4 regions of the Streptomyces sp. NPDC088124 genome follow, and region 2 is predicted to be linked to each of the others. Evidence: riboswitches for the same ligand, from Rfam matches in the RefSeq annotation. Region 2 holds a riboswitch; each other region holds the start of a gene.
What was found. Region 2 has a riboswitch for cyclic di-AMP ahead of AB0P17_RS03600 (NlpC/P60 family protein). Riboswitches for the same ligand answer to the same signal wherever they lie in the genome.

Region 1: linked by a shared signal. The riboswitch ahead of AB0P17_RS13575 (M23 family metallopeptidase) and the one ahead of AB0P17_RS03600 (NlpC/P60 family protein) in region 2 are both predicted to bind cyclic di-AMP.
Region 3: linked by a shared signal. The riboswitch ahead of AB0P17_RS10655 (LysM peptidoglycan-binding domain-containing protein) and the one ahead of AB0P17_RS03600 (NlpC/P60 family protein) in region 2 are both predicted to bind cyclic di-AMP.
Region 4: linked by a shared signal. The riboswitch ahead of AB0P17_RS18035 (LysM peptidoglycan-binding domain-containing M23 family metallopeptidase) and the one ahead of AB0P17_RS03600 (NlpC/P60 family protein) in region 2 are both predicted to bind cyclic di-AMP.

Annotation. Positions count from the first base shown of each region.
Region 1 covers NZ_JBFBJB010000014.1:23,793-27,996, reverse strand. Annotated here, with positions in the region: gene AB0P17_RS13585 (MerR family transcriptional regulator) at 45-791, shown strand; gene AB0P17_RS13580 (PP2C family protein-serine/threonine phosphatase) at 1,143-2,246, shown strand; cyclic di-AMP (ydaO/yuaA leader) riboswitch at 2,495-2,649, shown strand; gene AB0P17_RS13575 (M23 family metallopeptidase) at 2,661-3,710, shown strand; gene AB0P17_RS13570 (aldo/keto reductase) at 3,839-4,204, shown strand, end outside.
Region 2 covers NZ_JBFBJB010000003.1:187,165-191,368, forward strand. Annotated here, with positions in the region: gene AB0P17_RS03590 (NlpC/P60 family protein) at 1-213, opposite strand, end outside; gene AB0P17_RS03595 (hypothetical protein) at 483-836, shown strand; gene AB0P17_RS03600 (NlpC/P60 family protein) at 926-2,314, opposite strand; cyclic di-AMP (ydaO/yuaA leader) riboswitch at 2,313-2,486, opposite strand; gene AB0P17_RS03605 (ATP-dependent DNA helicase) at 2,742-4,204, shown strand, end outside.
Region 3 covers NZ_JBFBJB010000010.1:64,909-69,112, reverse strand. Annotated here, with positions in the region: gene AB0P17_RS10660 (enolase C-terminal domain-like protein) at 1-1,007, shown strand, start outside; cyclic di-AMP (ydaO/yuaA leader) riboswitch at 1,505-1,668, shown strand; gene AB0P17_RS10655 (LysM peptidoglycan-binding domain-containing protein) at 1,673-2,452, shown strand; gene AB0P17_RS10650 (amino acid permease) at 2,562-3,962, opposite strand.
Region 4 covers NZ_JBFBJB010000019.1:148,730-152,933, reverse strand. Annotated here, with positions in the region: gene AB0P17_RS18040 (SGNH/GDSL hydrolase family protein) at 1-772, opposite strand, end outside; gene AB0P17_RS18035 (LysM peptidoglycan-binding domain-containing M23 family metallopeptidase) at 954-1,949, opposite strand; cyclic di-AMP (ydaO/yuaA leader) riboswitch at 1,954-2,119, opposite strand; gene AB0P17_RS18030 (tyrosine-protein phosphatase) at 2,558-3,370, shown strand; gene AB0P17_RS18025 (DUF6126 family protein) at 3,430-3,621, opposite strand; gene AB0P17_RS18020 (XRE family transcriptional regulator) at 3,657-4,204, opposite strand, start outside.

The DNA of each region.
Region 1 (4,204 bases), on a different contig from region 2:
TCGCGCTTGACCTTTACGTAACGTCAACTTCTACCGTGAATGTCATGGAGTGGTCGATCCAGGACATCGCGAAGAAGGCCGGTACGACGAGCCGTACGCTCCGGCACTACGGCGAGCTGGGGCTGCTGGAGCCCAGCAGGACCGGCGTCAACGGATACCGGTACTACGACCAGGAGGCCCTGGTCCGGCTGCAGCGGATCCTGCTGCTGCGGGGGCTGGGTCTCGGGCTGCCGGACATCGCCCGGATCCTCGACGGCCAGCAGGACACGGCCGCCGCCCTGCGCGGCCATCTGGGGCTGCTGGAGCAGGAGCGCGAGCGCATCGGTCGGCTGATCGCGTCGGTGCGGACCACTCTCCACAAGACCGAGAGCGGAGAGGAACTCATGGCAGAGGAAGTGCTCGACGGCTTCGCGCACACGCGGTACGAGCAGGAGGTCACCGAGAGGTGGGGCCGCCCCGCCTACGAGAAGGGCGACCGCTGGTGGCGCTCGCTCGGTGAGGAGGAGCGCCGGGCGTTCCAGGAGCGGCACGAGTCGATCGCCCGCGACTGGGGGCGTGCGGCCGCGGCAGGGCACGACGCGTCCGGTGAGGAGGCGCAGGCGATCGCCCGGCGTCACTGCGACTGGCTGGCGGTGACCATGGAGCCCACCAGGTCTTATGTCATCGGAGTCACGGCCCTGTACGTCGATGATCCACGTTTCACCGCGGCGTATGACAAGTACGGTGAAGGTACGGCTGTGCTCGTGCGGGACGCCATGAAGGTGTACGCCGAGCGCCACCTGACCGACTGAGCGTCTCCACATCGGCCTCCGTGCCCTCGCATCGGTCTCCGTAGCCCAGTCGGCCGACCGCGGGTCGCCGCCCGCCGCGGCGGCGGCCAGCCTGGGTGGAGCGCGGTGCCGTCCGCAGCCGTCGGCGGAACGGGCAGGAGACGACTGGTGGGGAAGCTCAGGAGAATCGGAGAACGCCTCGGCGGCAGAAGCAGACGGGACGCCGACGGCGCCGGGATTCTGGGCGCCGACGCCGCGGGGTTCTGGGCGACCGGCACGTACGGGCGGGACCATCGCCGGGATCCCGCCAGCGACCTGGGCCGGGCGGCGGACCGGGCGCCGTACGGTCCGGCCGGCCCGTACGCGCGGCGACTGGCCGGGCGGCGGCTCGTCCGGTTCCTGCCCGCCCTGGTGATCATCGGCGGGGTCATCCTCGACCTGGCGACGCCGACAAGGGTCACCTCGGCGCCGCTCTTCGCCGCCGCCCCGCTGACCGCGGCCCCGTTCTATCCGCTGTTCGGCACCCTGCTGGTGGCCGTGGCGTCGCTCGCCGCCGAGATCGCGCTCCGTGCGCATACCAACACGCTCACCACGGTGGTGTCGATCAGTGAACTGCTGACGGTGCTCGTCGTCTCCGCCCTCGCGCTCTACATCAACGGCGTCGTCAGACGCAGCGGCGAGCGGCTCGCCTCCGCCCGCGTCATCGCCGAGACCGCCCAGCGCGCCGTGCTGCCCAGACCCGCGGAGCGGATCGGCGGGCTGCGGGTGGCGGCGCGGTACGAGGCGGCGCAGGAGGGCGCGTTCATCGGCGGTGACCTGTTCGCCGTGCAGGACACGCCGTACGGGGTGCGGCTGGTCGTCGGCGACGTACGGGGGAAGGGGCTGGAGGCGGTCGAGGCGGTCGCCGTCATCATCGGGTCGTTCCGGGAGGCGGCGGAGCAGGAGAGCTCGCTGGAGGGCGTCGCGCAGCGGCTGGAGCGCTCACTTCTGAGGGAGGGGACGCGGCGGGACGGGCTCGATGTCTTCGAAGGGTTCACCACGGCCGTACTGGCGGAGATTCCGCACGGCGAGGGCGTCGTGCGGCTCGTCAACCGAGGCCATCCCGAGCCGCTGATCTGTCACGACGGCGCCGTACGGATGCTGGCGGCGCACGACCCCGCGCTGCCGCTCGGCATGAGCGAGCTGGGCGCGTGGCCCGACCGGGCCGAGCAGTCCCCGTACCCCGACGGCGCGACGCTGCTCTTCTACACGGACGGGCTCACCGAGGCGCGCGACGCGCACGGGATCTTCTACGTCCCGCGCGAGCGGCTGGACGGGCGGATCTTCCAGGGGCCCGACGAAATGCTCCAGGCGCTGATCGACGACGTGCGGCGGCACACGGGCGGCGGCAGCCAGGACGACATGGCGCTGCTGGCGGTCAGCCGGCCCTCGGAGGGGGAGCCGGAGCGGCGCAGGACGATGCCGATCGTGCCCTGAGCGCGCGGCGTCACTCATGGTGACCGATGAGTATCCCTCCGCATAACGTTTGACATACCGTCAAGTATGCGAGGCGGGTCAATGTGCTTCGAGCGCCGATCAACTCGCCCGGATGCGCGTTCTTGTGTCCCGGTACGTCCGTTGCGAAGTCGTTAACGATCATCGGGAACAGCTTGGAATAAGGCCCTGGTCTCTATTAACGTTCGATAACGCAGCGCGGTTGTCCCAGCCGTCGCCAGAGATGGCACCGTGCGCACGCGCCGAATCCCGCGAGGGAACCGGGGAACCACCAATTGGGGTGAATCGGGAGTTACCTGCCGCCTCGCGCGGCAGGGGACACCCGTAGGAGACCTTCCTGCTCCGAACCCGTCAGCTAACCCGGTAGGCGAGAAGGAAGGAAAGGAGCACGCCTCAGTGGCGTCCAACAAGCCTGCCCCCACGGTCACCTTCGAAACCCACTCCTTCGGCAGCGGCAGTGAGAACGAGGCGCCCGGGACCTGGGGGGAGTGGAATCCCACCGAGGAGTCCATCCGCCCCGTACGCGGCAGGCACCGCGTCGCCAAGCAGCGCAGCGGGCTCGCCCGTAGCTCCACGGTCCTGGGGGTCGGCGTCATCGCCGCCGTCGGCGCGGGCGGCATCGCCACCGCGCAGGACAAGCCCGCGGTCTCCATATCCCTGCCCGACGCCATCGCGGACAACCTTCCCGACGCCAAGTCCCTGCCGGGGATGGGCTCCCTGGGGTCGGACGACGCGGAGTCCGCGTCGGACGTGCTGGCCCGTGCGCCCCTGAGCACCGCCGGTCTGACCGCCGCGGACGCCGAGCAGGGCGCCACCGACGCCGGCGAGGCGCTGCGCGCCCGCATCCTCCAGCAGGCCGAGGGGCAGCAGGCGAAGGCCGACGCGACGCAGAAGGCGGCGGAGGAGGACGCGGCCGCCGAGAAGGCCGCGAGCCAGGCCAAGGCGCGGCAGAACGACGCGGAGAAGAAGATCGAGGCGGCCAAGAAGAAGGCCGAGGCGGAGGCCAAGGCCAAGGCCGAGCAGGAGCGTCTCGCCAAGCTGGCGGCCAGCTACTCCCTCCCCACCTCCTCGTACACCCTCACCTCCTCCTTCGGCCAGTCCGGTTCCCTCTGGTCCTCCGGCTACCACACCGGCCTGGACTTCGCGGCGCCGACGGGCACCCCCGTCAAGGCCGTGCACAGCGGCACCGTCAAGTCGGCCGGCTGGTCGGGTTCGTACGGCTACCGCACGGTCCTGGAGCTGGAGGACGGCACGGAGGTCTGGTACGCGCACCAGTCCTCGCTCTCCGTCAGCGCCGGGCAGAAGGTCTCCACCGGCGAGGTCATCGGCCGCGTCGGCGCGACCGGCAACGTGACCGGGCCCCACCTCCACCTGGAGGTCCACACGGCGGGCGGCACGGGCATCGACCCGATGGCGTGGCTGAACGGCAAGGGAATCAATCCCTGAGGCCGAAGCCCCGGTCCTGGAACCTCTGGTCCTGAGACCTCCCGGTCCTGAGGGCGGCAGGAGCAGCAGGACCGCCCGGAGCGCCCCGAAACGGAATAAGGCGCTCTGCGGCGGGGTTGAAGTGACGCATGACGACTTTGCGCACACTCGGCTCCTCCGACCTCAAGGTCTTCCCGCTCGCCCTCGGCGGCAACGTCTTCGGCTGGACCGCGGACCGTACGGAGTCCTTCGCCGTCCTCGACGCGTACACCGCCGCGGGCGGCAACTTCGTGGACACCGCGGACGTCTACTCGGCCTGGGTGGACGGCCATTCCGGTGGTGAGTCCGAGTCCGTCCTCGGCGAGTGGTTCGCCGCGCGCGGCAACCGCTCCGACGTGCTCCTCGCGACGAAGGTGGGCGCGCACCCGGAGTTCAAGGGGCTGAAGGCGGCCACCATCAAGGCCGGGGCCGAGGAGTCGCTGCGGCGGCTCCGTACCGACTACATCGACCTGTAC
Region 2 (4,204 bases):
CCCGTTGTACTGCTCGGTGGCCGCCTCCGCCTGCGCGTACAGCGTGTCGACCTCGGCCTGGATCTGCGCGGGGGTGAGCCGGGGCTCGCTCTGCGCGGGGCCCGCGGCGGTGGCGGTCGCGGCTCCCGCGAGCGCGAGCGTCGCCGCGGTGCGGCCGGCCTGGCCGGTGAACAGGCGCTGCCTGGGCTTTCGGTGGTTTCGGTGCGCTGCCACGGGGGCGGGGTCCGTTTCCTTCGGTTCCGTTGACTCCGTGCGGTACGGCCGCCCGGTACGGCCCCATGAGGGCCGCACGCAGGACGTTAGGGCGCACGGTCACAGTCCGGCCTCGACATGGCGGGTATTGGCGGGAGGTGAAGGTTCCGGAGCGTTTCGCGATCATGACGGCCCGACGGAGCGCGCCCTTCCGGACGGACCCGACCGATAGCGGAAGTAAGCCGCACCTCACCGAAGGCGGGTGATATGGGCCCGGCTACGCTCCCGGCATGGACGTACTGATCAATGTCTTCGTCGCCCTGCACATCATCGGCATAGCCGCCCTGCTCGGCGGTTTCCTGACCCAGATGAAGGCGATGAGCGCCGGTACGGCGCGCTTCACCCCGGCGATGCTGCACGGCGCCCTCACCATGCTGATCACGGGGATGGTGCTGGTGGGCCTCAACCAGGCCGACGACCAGCCGCTCAACAACATCAAGATCGGCGTCAAGCTGGCCGTCCTGGTCGTGATCATGGGCATCGTCTACGTGAAGCGGGACGACGAGGCGGCCGAGAAGCCGCTGTTCGGCGCGGTGGGCGGGCTGACCGTGGCCAACATCCTCATCGCCACGCTCTGGACCTGACCCCGGCCCCCGACGGACCCGCCCCGGCCGGGTCGGGTCCGTCGGGTCCGCGGGCGCCACGACGGGGTCCCCGGGGCACCGCGACCGGGTCAGGCCGGGCGGACGCTGCCGTAGATCGGCAGGTAGTAGATCGATTCCTCGCGCACGTTCGCACCCGGCTTGGGCGCGTGGATCATCATGCCGTCGCCGATGTAGATGCCGGCGTGGCTGCTGTCGTCGTAGAAGAAGACCAGGTCGCCGGGGAGCAGATCATCGGTGGTGACGCGGGTGCCCGTGTCCACCTGGTCGCTCGTGCTGCGCGGCAGCTCGACGCCGGCCGCCCGCCAGGCCGCCTGGGTCAGGCCCGAGGAGTCGTACGAACTCGGTCCCGAGGCGCCCCAGACGTACGGCTTGCCGATCTGGGTGCGTGCGAAGGCGAGCACCTTCGCCGCCTTGGCCGCGTAGATGCCGGCGGCGTCACCGCCGGTCACGGCCTCCAGTCCGGGGCCGCCGACCGTTCCCGCGTTCGCACCTGCGATCGTTGCCGCGTCGGTGCCCGTTCCGGTGCCCGCTCCCGTGCTCGTGCCGGGGTCGGCCGACGGAGCCTGGGGCTGCGACCGGGGCCGGATCAGCTCCGCCTCGCGCCGGCGCTCCGCCTCGGCATCGGCCTGCGCCTTGTCGCGGGCCTCCGCCTTGGCCTTCGCCTCCGCCGTGCGGCGGGCCGCTTCTTCCTTCTTGCGCTCCAGGGCGGCCAGCCGCGCCTGCTCCTCCGCGCCGAGCCGCGCCAGCAGCGCGCGGGCCTCGGCGAGCTTCTTCTGGATCTGCTCCTTGCTGGTCCGCAAGGACTCCTGGGACTCGTCCGGCGACTCCGGAGCGCGGGTGTCCGCCCGGGAGCTCCAGTGGTCGGCGACGGGGCTCTGCTGACGGTCGGTCAGCCGCTCCGTCATCCCCGTCTGCTCGACGTACGTCTGCGGGCTGTCCGCGAACAGTACGGCGGCGGGGGCCGTGGCAGGCATGGCGGGGGCGGTGGCAGGCATCGCCGGTACAACAGGGGCGACAGGGGTGACAGGTGCTGCCGGGGCTGCCGGAGCGACGGAAGCGGCCGGGGTCGCCGGGGCGCCCGCGGGGGTGCCCGCGCCGCCCCCGGACTGCGCGGACGTGTAGGAACCGAGCGTACGGCGGGCCTCGTTCAGCTTGTCCGCGCTCTTGGCCACGCCGTCGATGACCCGGTCGACCGTGCGCTTCTGCTTGGCCGTCGCCTCCTTCGTCCTGGCGGACCTCTGCGCGTCACCACCGGCCTGGCGGTACAGGTCGCTGACCTTTTTCTCCACCTCTTCGACCGACGGCGAGGACTTCGATTCCGTGGGCGCGGCGTCCGCGCTCTGCGTCGACAGCAGCGTGACCGAGGCCAGGGCGGCCGTCGTGATCCCGACGGCAGGGGCGTTGGTGCGTACCCCGCTACGGCTGCGCGCCTTGCGATGCGACGCCAAGTTCGGCATCTCCTTCCGTGGACCGCCTACCGGGTTAGCTGTCGGGTTCGGGCGGAACGGAAGGCTGCCCTACGGGCGTTGTACGTACGGCGAACGTACGGCCCGATTCACCCCGGTCTTGCAGAGTGGGTCCCCGGTTCCGAACTTCCCGTGGAAAGCCCGGATTCGGCGTGGGCCGCCCGCTCGGCGCGGATCGCCTTCAGAGGTACGGGCTGCCTGATCGAGCACGCTAGCCAAGATGTGGCGCTGATGTGAAGGTGGATGGCCGATATGCCCGATACATTTCTGTGACCATTTGCTCGTGCGGAGTGCAGGGAGCCGCAATAGGGGGTATAGCGTTACGCTCCGTGTGTGAGCCGGAACCGTCCGCCTTCCGGGGGCCGGCTTTGCCGGGCGGGCTCCGACTGTCGGTGTGGCGGCCTAGACTCGTTAAGCGATGAGCAGCCTCTTTGACGACAGTTTCCTGGCCGACCTCCAGCCCTCCGGCGACGAGCACCCCCCGCCCCCCGAGGACCTGGACGAAGACGCCCCGGAGCAGGTGCCCGACGACCTGTTCCAGGGCGCGTACGACCTGCCCCCGGCCCGGGATCCGTACCACCGCAACGGGGCGGCCCGTACGGTCATCGACCCGGCCTCGCTCCTCGAAGGGCTGAACGAGGAACAGAGCGCGGCCGTCGTGCACACGGGGTCGCCGCTGCTCATCGTCGCCGGAGCCGGATCCGGCAAGACCCGGGTGCTGACCCACCGGATCGCCCATCTCCTCGGCACCCGCAGCGTCCACCCCGGCGAAATACTGGCGATCACCTTCACCAACAAGGCCGCGGGCGAGATGAAGGAGCGCGTCGGGCAGCTCGTCGGCCCGCGCGCCCAGGCGATGTGGGTGCTGACCTTCCACAGCGCCTGCGTGCGGATCCTGCGGCGCGAGTCGAAGCGGCTCGGGTTCACCTCGTCGTTCTCGATCTACGACGCCGCCGACTCGAAGCGGCTCATGGCCCTGGTCTGCCGCGATCTGGACCTCGACCCCAAGCGCTATCCGCCGAAGTCCTTCAGCGCCAAGATCTCCAACCTCAAGAACGAGCTGATCGACGAGGAGACCTTCGCGGGACAGGCCGTCGACGGCTTCGAGAAGACGCTCGCCGAGGCGTACCGGATGTACCAGGCACGGCTGCGCGAGGCCAACGCCCTGGACTTCGACGACATCATCATGACCACCGTCCACCTGCTCCAGGCGTTCCCCGACGTCGCCGAGCACTACCGGCGCCGCTTCCGGCACGTCCTGGTGGACGAGTACCAGGACACGAACCACGCCCAGTACACCCTCGTACGCGAACTGGTGGGCCCCTCCGGCGAGGGCGAGGACCCCGCGGAGCTCTGTGTGGTCGGCGACGCCGACCAGTCGATCTACGCCTTCCGCGGCGCCACGATCCGCAACATCCTCCAGTTCGAGGAGGACTACCCGGACGCGACGACGATCCTGCTGGAGCAGAACTACCGCTCCACGCAGACGATCCTCAGCGCCGCCAACGCGGTCATCGAGCGCAACGAGAGCCGCCGCCCGAAGAACCTGTGGACCAAGGCCGGCGCCGGCGCCCAGATCACCGGTTACGTCGCGGACACGGAGCACGACGAGGCGCAGTTCGTCGCCGACGAGATCGACCGGCTGACGGACGCGGGCGAGGCCAAGGCGGGTGACGTCGCCGTCTTCTACCGGACGAACGCGCAGTCCCGCGTCTTCGAGGAGATCTTCATCCGGGTCGGCCTGCCGTACAAGGTCGTCGGCGGAGTGCGCTTCTACGAGCGCAAGGAGGTCCGTGACGTCCTGGCCTACCTCCGGGTCCTCGCCAATCCGGAGGACAACGTACCGCTGCGCCGGATCCTCAACGTGCCCAAGCGCGGCAT
Region 3 (4,204 bases), on a different contig from region 2:
CGGTGACGGCCGTCGAATCGGCGCTCCTCGACCTGCTGGGCCAGCACCTGGAGGTGCCGGTGGCCGCGCTGCTCGGGGACGGCAAACAGCGTGACGCGGTACGGGTCCTCGGCTACCTCTTCTACGTCGGCGACCCCGGCAGGACCGATCTGGAGTACGTCCGGGAACCCGGCGCGGACGTCGAGTGGTACCGCGTCCGCCGCGAGGAGGCGCTGACCCCGGAGTCGATCGTCCGGCAGGCGGAGGCGACGTACGAGCGGTACGGCTTCCGGGACTTCAAGCTCAAGGGCGGTGTCCTGCCGGGGGCGGAGGAGGTCAAGGCCGTACGCGCGCTGAAGGAACGCTTCCCCGGGGCGCGGATCACCCTCGACCCCAACGGGGCCTGGTCGCTGCGGGAAGCGGTCGAGCTGTGCCGGCCGCTGGTGGGTACGCTCGCGTACGCCGAGGACCCGTGCGGAGCCGAGGACGGGTTCTCGGGCCGGGAGATCCTGGCGGAGTTCCGCCGGGCCACCGGCCTGCCCACCGCGACCAACATGGTCGCCACGGACTGGCGCCAGCTCACCCACGCGATGGCGCTGCAGTCGGTCTCCATCCCGCTCGCCGACCCGCACTTCTGGACCATGCAGGGGTCGGTGCGGGTGGCCCAGCTCTGCCATGCGACGGGACTGACGTGGGGCTGCCACTCCAACAACCACTTCGACATCTCGCTGGCGATGATGGCCCACTGCGGGGCCGCCGCCCCGGGGGAGTACAACGCCCTGGACACCCACTGGATCTGGCAGGAGGGCCTGGAGCGGCTGACCGTGGAGCCCCCGCGCATCGTCGCCGGCGAGGTCGCCGTCGACGACACCCCGGGGCTCGGCGTCGAACTCGACATGGACCGCCTTCTCGCCGCCCACGAGCTGTATGCGGAGAAGAACCTCTCCGGCCGGGACGACGCCGCCGCGATGCGATTTCTGGTACGGGACTGGGAGTTCGACAGCAAGCGTCCCTGCTTGGTGAGATGAGGCATTGCCGCGATCATGTCCCGCATTTTGCCGCGGGGGAACGCGGCTGCGGTGCGAAGGCGTACCAAGGCGCGACAGGCCGTCAGAAGAATGAATCGCCCGGTGAATTCGGAGGCGCTCCGGTTCAATTCCCGTCGGGCGTTCCCAGTTGTCGGGGAGTGGGGTGGGAGGGCGATGGATCCTCCCGCCACCGGTGACCGATAAGGGTGTTTTGTCTGTATTTCCCGTTAAGTGAAGTTGAGTGGCGTTAGGGGCACTTGTAGCCTCTGACGCCTTTTGCCTGTCCGATTATTCCGTTACGTTCGTGACCTGTGTCACCCCCGTCTCGGCAGGTGGGCGTGGCGAGGCGGACGCTTTCTCTCCCAGGAGAGGAAAGTTGAGTTCCCGGGAGGCTCCCGAAAGGGCGATTGACCCGAAAATTCGGAACTTGTGCCGTCCTGATATCTCGCTTACGTTCTCGTCCATCCGGATGGAACGCCCAATCCTGCCGCTGTCCGGAGACCCACACACCTATCCGTCACAAGGCAGGAGCGGGGGACCCAGGTAAGTCGCCGGTCCGGATTTCCGGAACGGCTCGGGGTGAAGCCGTACGCACCGCCGTACGGCCGGGCATCTCCAGCCCGAACCCGACAGCTCACCTCGCAGGCGACGGAGAGGAATTCGTCGTGCCCAGAAACGCCAAGCACCGCCGCCCCAGAACCGGCTCGCTCGCCCGTCGCCTCGTCGCGGTCGGCACCGGGGGCGCGGCTCTCGCGATTCCGCTGGTCACCGCGGCCACCGCCCACGCGGCGCCCGCGACGGTGGAACACGTCCGTGCGGCCAAGGCCGCGGAGGCTCCCGCCGCCACACCGAAGACCACCGCCACGACCTATGTCGTGGTCGAGGGCGACTCCCTGTCGAAGATCGCGCAGGCCTACTCCATCAGCGGCGGCTGGCAGAAGCTCTACGAGGACAACCGGAGCGCCGTCGGCGCCAACCCGTCCCTCGTGCACCCCGGCCTCAAGCTGACCCTCAACGGGAAGAAGGCGGCCGCCCCGGCGACCACCGCCACGGAGACGAGCACGAAGACGAGCACGGAGTCCGCCGGGAGCGGCTCGGTCGAGCAGGCCGTCGCCAAGACGTACACCGACAACCTGGACGGCTGGATCCGCGAGGCGCTGGACATCATGGCCCAGCACGGGATCCCCGGCAGCTACGAGGGCATCCACCGCAACATCATGCGTGAGTCCTCGGGCGACCCGAACGCCATCAACAACTGGGACATCAACGCCCAGAACGGCGTCCCGTCCAAGGGCCTGCTCCAGGTCATCGCCCCGACGTTCCAGGCGTACCACGTGCCCGGTACGGCGATGGACGCCTACGACCCGGTCGCCAACATCACGGCCGCGTGCAACTACGCCGCCGACCGGTACGGCTCGATCGACAACGTGAACGGTCCCTACTGACCGGACCCGCGTCGCCCGGCGGGTGACGAACGCACCGGGCCCCGGCCCCGCCGTCCTGCGACGGCGGGGCCGGGGCCCGTTCGCGTACGTGTCACACGTATCGCACGGGTCACACCCGCCGCGCTCGTAGCTCCCGTACGCCCGCCACCGCCAGCACGAGCGCCGTGGCGCCCAGGGACCAGAGGAGCTGCGGGCGGGCCGCGTCGTCGAGGAGCATCAGCACGAACACCGTCGCCATCGCGGCGAGCGTCACCCACGTCAGGCCGGGGAACAGCCACATCCGCAGGACCAGGCGCTCCGGCGCCTCCCGCTCGACGCGCGGGCGCAGCCGCAGCTGCGAGACGGCGATCATCGCCCAGACGAAGAGCAGCACCGCGCCGACCGCGTTGAGCATGTACAGGAAGACCGAGTCGGGCCACTTCAGATTGAGCAGGACGGAGACGAACCCGAACGCCACCGACGCCAGCACCGCCCGCCGGGGCACGCCCGACCCGCTCACCTTCAGCAGGGCCTTCGGCGCCTCGCCCCGCTCGGCCAGCGAGAAGACCATCCGGGAGGAGCCGTACAGGTTGGCGTTGAGCGCCGAGAGCAGCGCCACGAACACCACGATGTTCATGATCTGCCCGGCCGACGGGATACCGATCGCGTCGAGGACCGTGACGTACGGGCTGAGCCCCGCCTTCTGCGCCGTCCAGGGCAGCACGGCCACGATGACCGCCATCGAGCCGACGTAGAAGAACAGGATCCGGTAGACCGCGCTGCGCACCGCGCGGGCCACCGAGCGCACCGGGTCGTCGGACTCGGCCGCCGCGATCGTGACGACCTCCAGACCGCCGAAGGCGAAGATCACGGCGAGCACCCCGGAGGTCACGCCCTGCCAGCCGTTGGGGAGGAAGCCGCCCTGCCCGGTGAGGTTGGCGAGACCGGCCGGGCGGGTGTCGGGCAGGACACCGAAGACCGCGAGGAGCCCCAGGACCAGGAACGCGACGATCGCGAAGACCTTCAGGGCGGCGAAGCAGAACTCGAACTCGCCGAAGTTCTTCACGGCGGCGAGGTTCGCGCCCGTGAAGACGACCATGAAGACCAGGACCCACGCCCACTGCGGTACGGAGGGCAGCCAGCCGTTGGCGATCCGCGCCGCCCCCGTCGCCTCCACGGCGAGCACGACGACGAGCAGGAACCAGTACAGCCAGCCGACGCTGAAACCCGCCCACCGGCCGAGCGCGCGCTCGGCGTGCACGGAGAACGACCCCGACGCGGGCAGCGCCGTCGACATCTCGCCCAGCATCCGCATCACGCACATCGCGAGCGCGCCCGCGATCAGGTACGAGACGACGATCCCGGGTCCGGCCAGCGCGATCCCGGCGCCGGAGCCGACGAAGAGCCCGGCGCCGATGACGCCGCCGAGCCCGAGCATGGTGAGATGGCGCTGCTTGAGCCCGCCGGCCAGCGGTTCGGCGGATTCGGCGGCCGGTGTGGCGGCGGGGCGGGGGGTGAGTCGGTCGTGCATGGGGAGAGCTCAGACTGCTTTCGGGGCCGGTGAGGGGGACGCGGTGGTGCGGTCCTCGCAGTCTCCCCGGACGCCCCCCGTCCAGGCAAAACGTTTCCGGACGCGACGACCGGCGCGCCCGCCCCGGGGCCCCGGGGCCCCGTCCGCCCCCCGGGTGCGGCGGCGGACGGGGCCGGACCTAGCCGGACCTAGCCGGACGGAGCCGGATGGAGCCGGACGGAGCCAGGACGGGGCGGGCTGTG
Region 4 (4,204 bases), on a different contig from region 2:
AGGACTCGCCGCGCAGCCTGCGGCCGATCCAGGGCACCAGGTACTCGCGTGCCCAGTGGATGTCGTCGCGCCGTACTTCGAGGGTGCCGCGCGGCGGCAGCGGCGGCCACGGCTGGTCCGGGTCGGCGGGCACCTCGACGCCCAGCACCTGCCCGGCGCGCAGCGCGACCCGGGTGTGCCCCTCGGCCGACAGGTGGAGCCGGTCGCCGTCCCAGGCCCGCCGGTCCTGGACGGTCCTCAGGGACCAGAGGTCGAGCACGGGGCAGCCGTAGCGGTCGGCGATGGCCCGGGTGTGCTCGTTGAACGTGGCGATCTTGCCGCGCAGATGGCGAAGCACGGGCACGCCCCGGGTGTCGAAGCCGGTGGCCAGCATGACCGTGCCGACGGAGCCGGTGAGGTCGGCGACGGCCCGCTCGAAGCGTTCCGCCACGTCGTCGGGGTCGGTGCCGGGGCGGATGATGTCATTGCCGCCCGCGCAGAACGTCACCAGGTCCGGGGCGAGTTCCCTGGCGCGGGGTATCTGTTCCTCGACGACCTGGTCGAGGAGCCGGCCGCGTACCGCGAGGTTGGCGTAGCGGAAGTCGCCGTGGACGGGGTCGGCCGTCGCACCGGAGACCGGAAGCTGATCGGCGAGCAGGACCGCGAGCCGGTCCGCCCAGCCGACGAACAGCCCGTCGGGGCCTGGATCTCCCACACCCTCGGTGAAGCTGTCACCGATCGCCGCGTACGACCCGAATGTCTTGTCTCTTCTTGTTCTCGAATCGTCTGCCACAGCGGGACATTTTCCTCCCGGCGATGTGACCTACGCGACCGTAGGCGGGTGTTGACTCAGGGTGAGAAACACCATCGGTCAATTTTCCCTCAAGCGGGAATAGCGCAAAGCCCCGAGGCCCGGCACCGTATGGGTGCCGGGCCTCGGGGTGGAGGAAACGCGTCCGGGGCGGCCGGACGGATCAGATGGAGACGCCGTTCTGCCGGAGGAACGCCAGCGGGTCGACGTCCGAGCCGTAGTCCGGGCCCGTCCGGATCTCGAAGTGCAGGTGCGGTCCCGTCACGTTGCCGGTGGCGCCGGAGAGGCCGATCTGCTGGCCGGTGGAGACACTCTGGCCGGCCGAGACGGAGAGGGAGGAGAGGTGGGCGTACTGGGAGTACATGCCGTTCTCGTGCTGGATGACGACCTGGTTGCCGTACGCGCCGCCGTTGCCCGCGGAGACGACGGTGCCCGCGCCAACGGCCTTCACGGTGGTGCCCGAGGGGGCCACGAAGTCCACACCGGTGTGGTAGCCGCTGGACCAGCTTCCGCCGGCGGCGCGGTACGCGGTGCCGACCCCGATGCCGTCGACCGGCAGGGTGAAGCCGGACGCGCTGCTCTGCGCCGCGGAGTCGGCGGCGGGCGCCTCGCTCCGGGCCGTGGAGGGCTCGGCGGACGAGGAGTCCTTCGAGGACTTGGCCGACTCCGCCGACGCGGTGGACTCGGAGGGCTTGGCCACCCTGGACGACTTCGAGGCCCTGGTGGGCGCCTCCGAGCGGGCGGCCGAGGCCTTGCCGTTGATGGTGAGCTTGAGGCCGGGGTGGATCAGCCCGGGATCGTCGCCGACGGCGCGGCGGTTGTCCTCGTACAGCCGCTGCCAGCCGCCCCGGACGTGCTGCTCCTCGGCGATCTTGGAGAGGTAGTCGCCCGCGACCACGGCGTACGTACGCACCGTGGTTCCGGCGGTTCGGCTCACCTGCGTCGCGGCCGCTCCCTGCGGTGCGGCGGCCGGCGCGGACTGCGGTGCGGCGGCGAGCGCGGCCTGCGGGGCCGTGGCGGGCGCGGCCTGCTGTGCAGCGTGCGCGCCGGTGGCGCCGATGAGCGGCAGCGCGATGGCGGCGCCGCCCGTGCCGGCGGCGATGAAGCCGCGGGAGAACGGATTGGTCCTGGGGCGGCGGTGCTTACCCTTCGCGGGCATGGCGAATTCCTCTCCGGCGCCTACGAGGTGAGCTGTCGGGTTCGGGCTGGAGCTGCCCGGCCGCGCGTGGTGCGCGACTTCACCCCTAGCCGTCCCTGACGTCGGAACATCGGAACGGCGTACTACCTGGGTCCCCCGCTCCTGCCACGCGTGATGGGTGGATGGTGTCCCCGAGGCGGCGGCAGGATTCGGCGTTCCGCTCGGATTGAGGGTGAACGTAGGCGAGTGGGACGGCCGGAACAAGCCACCCTTTTCCCTCGGTGACGCACCCTTCCCTGCGCGCCGAAGATCGCCCGTCACCCTGCGTGGAGACCGCCCTCCAATTCCCTTTCGAGGTGGCCCTTCCCTTTCGCACCGTCACCACGGAACGTCACGGATATGATCCTGCTCACCAGCCGGAGCCCATCTCCCCCACGATCGGGGCAGGTTATCCGGAATCACTCAATCCGGACAGCGCACCGTTTGGACGGTTTCGCCCCACCCGTCCCCTTGTGATCCGTGGACTCCCCGGCCCTCCGCCGTACTGATGAGCACACCGGCCGATGTCGTAGGGTCGGGGACCGACGCCGCCGGCGAGCAGCGCCGAGGGCAGACACGGAGGAGCAGGCGTGACGCAGCAGTCGCCGCAGGTCCCGTCCACCGAGCCCGAACTGTCCGGAGTACGCAACTTCCGTGATGTCGGCGGCCTGCCGGCCGTGGACGGACGCCGGGTGCGGTACGGCGTGCTCTACCGCAGCGGCCACCTCGCCCACGCCACCGCCGACGACTCCGCCTTTCTCTCCACCCTCGGTCTGCACACGATTTTCGACTTCCGCAATTCCGCCGATGTGAAGCTCGACGGCGCGGATGTCGAACTGGCGGGCGTGCGCCATGTGAACATCCCGCTCTCCGACCCGGCCGAAGGCGCCCAGTTCTGGCGGATGGTCCGGGACGGCGACCTCGACCTGCTCCGCTCGCTCCTCTCGGAGGGCAGAGCGGCGGCCCGGATGACCGCCTCGTACCGCGCGATCATCACGGAGCGCACCGCCGAGCACAGCCGGCTGCTGCACGCGCTGGCCGAGGACAGCGTCCCCGCGCTGCTGCACTGCGCGGCGGGCAAGGACCGCGCCGGGCTCTCCGTCGCCGTGTCCCTGCTCGCGGTCGGTGTCGAGCCGGAGGCGATCACGGCCGACTACCTCAAGTCGAACGACCCGCACCGCCGCTACGCCTTCCGCCGCAGCGACCGGTCGCCCGCCGGAAGGTCCGGCGAGGTGATGGAGTTGCTCAGCCCGCTCTTCGACGCCCGCGCCGCCTATCTCGACGCCGCCTTCGAGGCCATCGGGAAGACCTGGGGCTCCACCGACCGCTATCTCTCCGAAGGCCTCCGGCTCGCGCCCGAGACCCGCGAACGGCTGCGCGCCCGCCTCCTGGACGAAGGCTGACGCCACGGCGAGCGACGGACGGCGTCAACCGCAAGGGACGGCGCCGAAGGCCTGGGCCGCTACCGCCCCTGGGCCCCGACGTGGAAGAGGAGGTAGAGGAAGCCCGCGAAGAGATGGCCGGCCACCAGATAGGCGAAGAGCCGGATCACCAGCCCTCGCGGGAACTTCTTCTCCTCGTCCATGACGCGCGGGCGCGGGGGCACCTGTTCCCGGCCGCCCTCGGCGGGCGCCGGACGCTCTGTCTCCGACATGGATGGGACCTCTCTCGGCGGGTCGGACATGAGGATCAGACATGAGGAGCCGAGCCGCCGACGCACAGGTCGGCGGCCGGGCTCTGGAGCAGGGTGTGGACGAAGAGGAGCTCGGCCCCCTCGGGTCCGGCCGCCGCGATGCGGTGCGGGGTGAGCGAGTCGAAGTGCGCGCTGTCCCCGGGGGCGAGCAGATGCACGGTGTCGCCCAGGCTCAGCCTGAGCCGCCCGTCGAGCACGTACAGCCACTCCTCGCCGGGGTGCACCCGGACCAGGTCGCCCTGTGCCCCGTACGGCACCTCCAGCCGCAGCGGCTGCATGGCGCGTCCGGGGCCGCCCGCCTGGTGGTAGGTCCAGCCGTCGGCCTCGAAGGGTTCCGCCCGGCCGCCCCGGACGATCGGCTCGCGCTCCGGCGGCACCTCGCCGAGCAGCTCGGAGACGGTCGTCCCGTAGATCCGGGCCAGCCCGAGCAGCATGGGCAGCGAGGGCTGCCGGTGCCCCGTCTCCAGCCGCGAGAGATGGGCGGGGGAGAGTCCGGCCCGCCGGGCGGCGGCCTCCAGGGTGAGCCGGCGGCCACGGCGCAGCT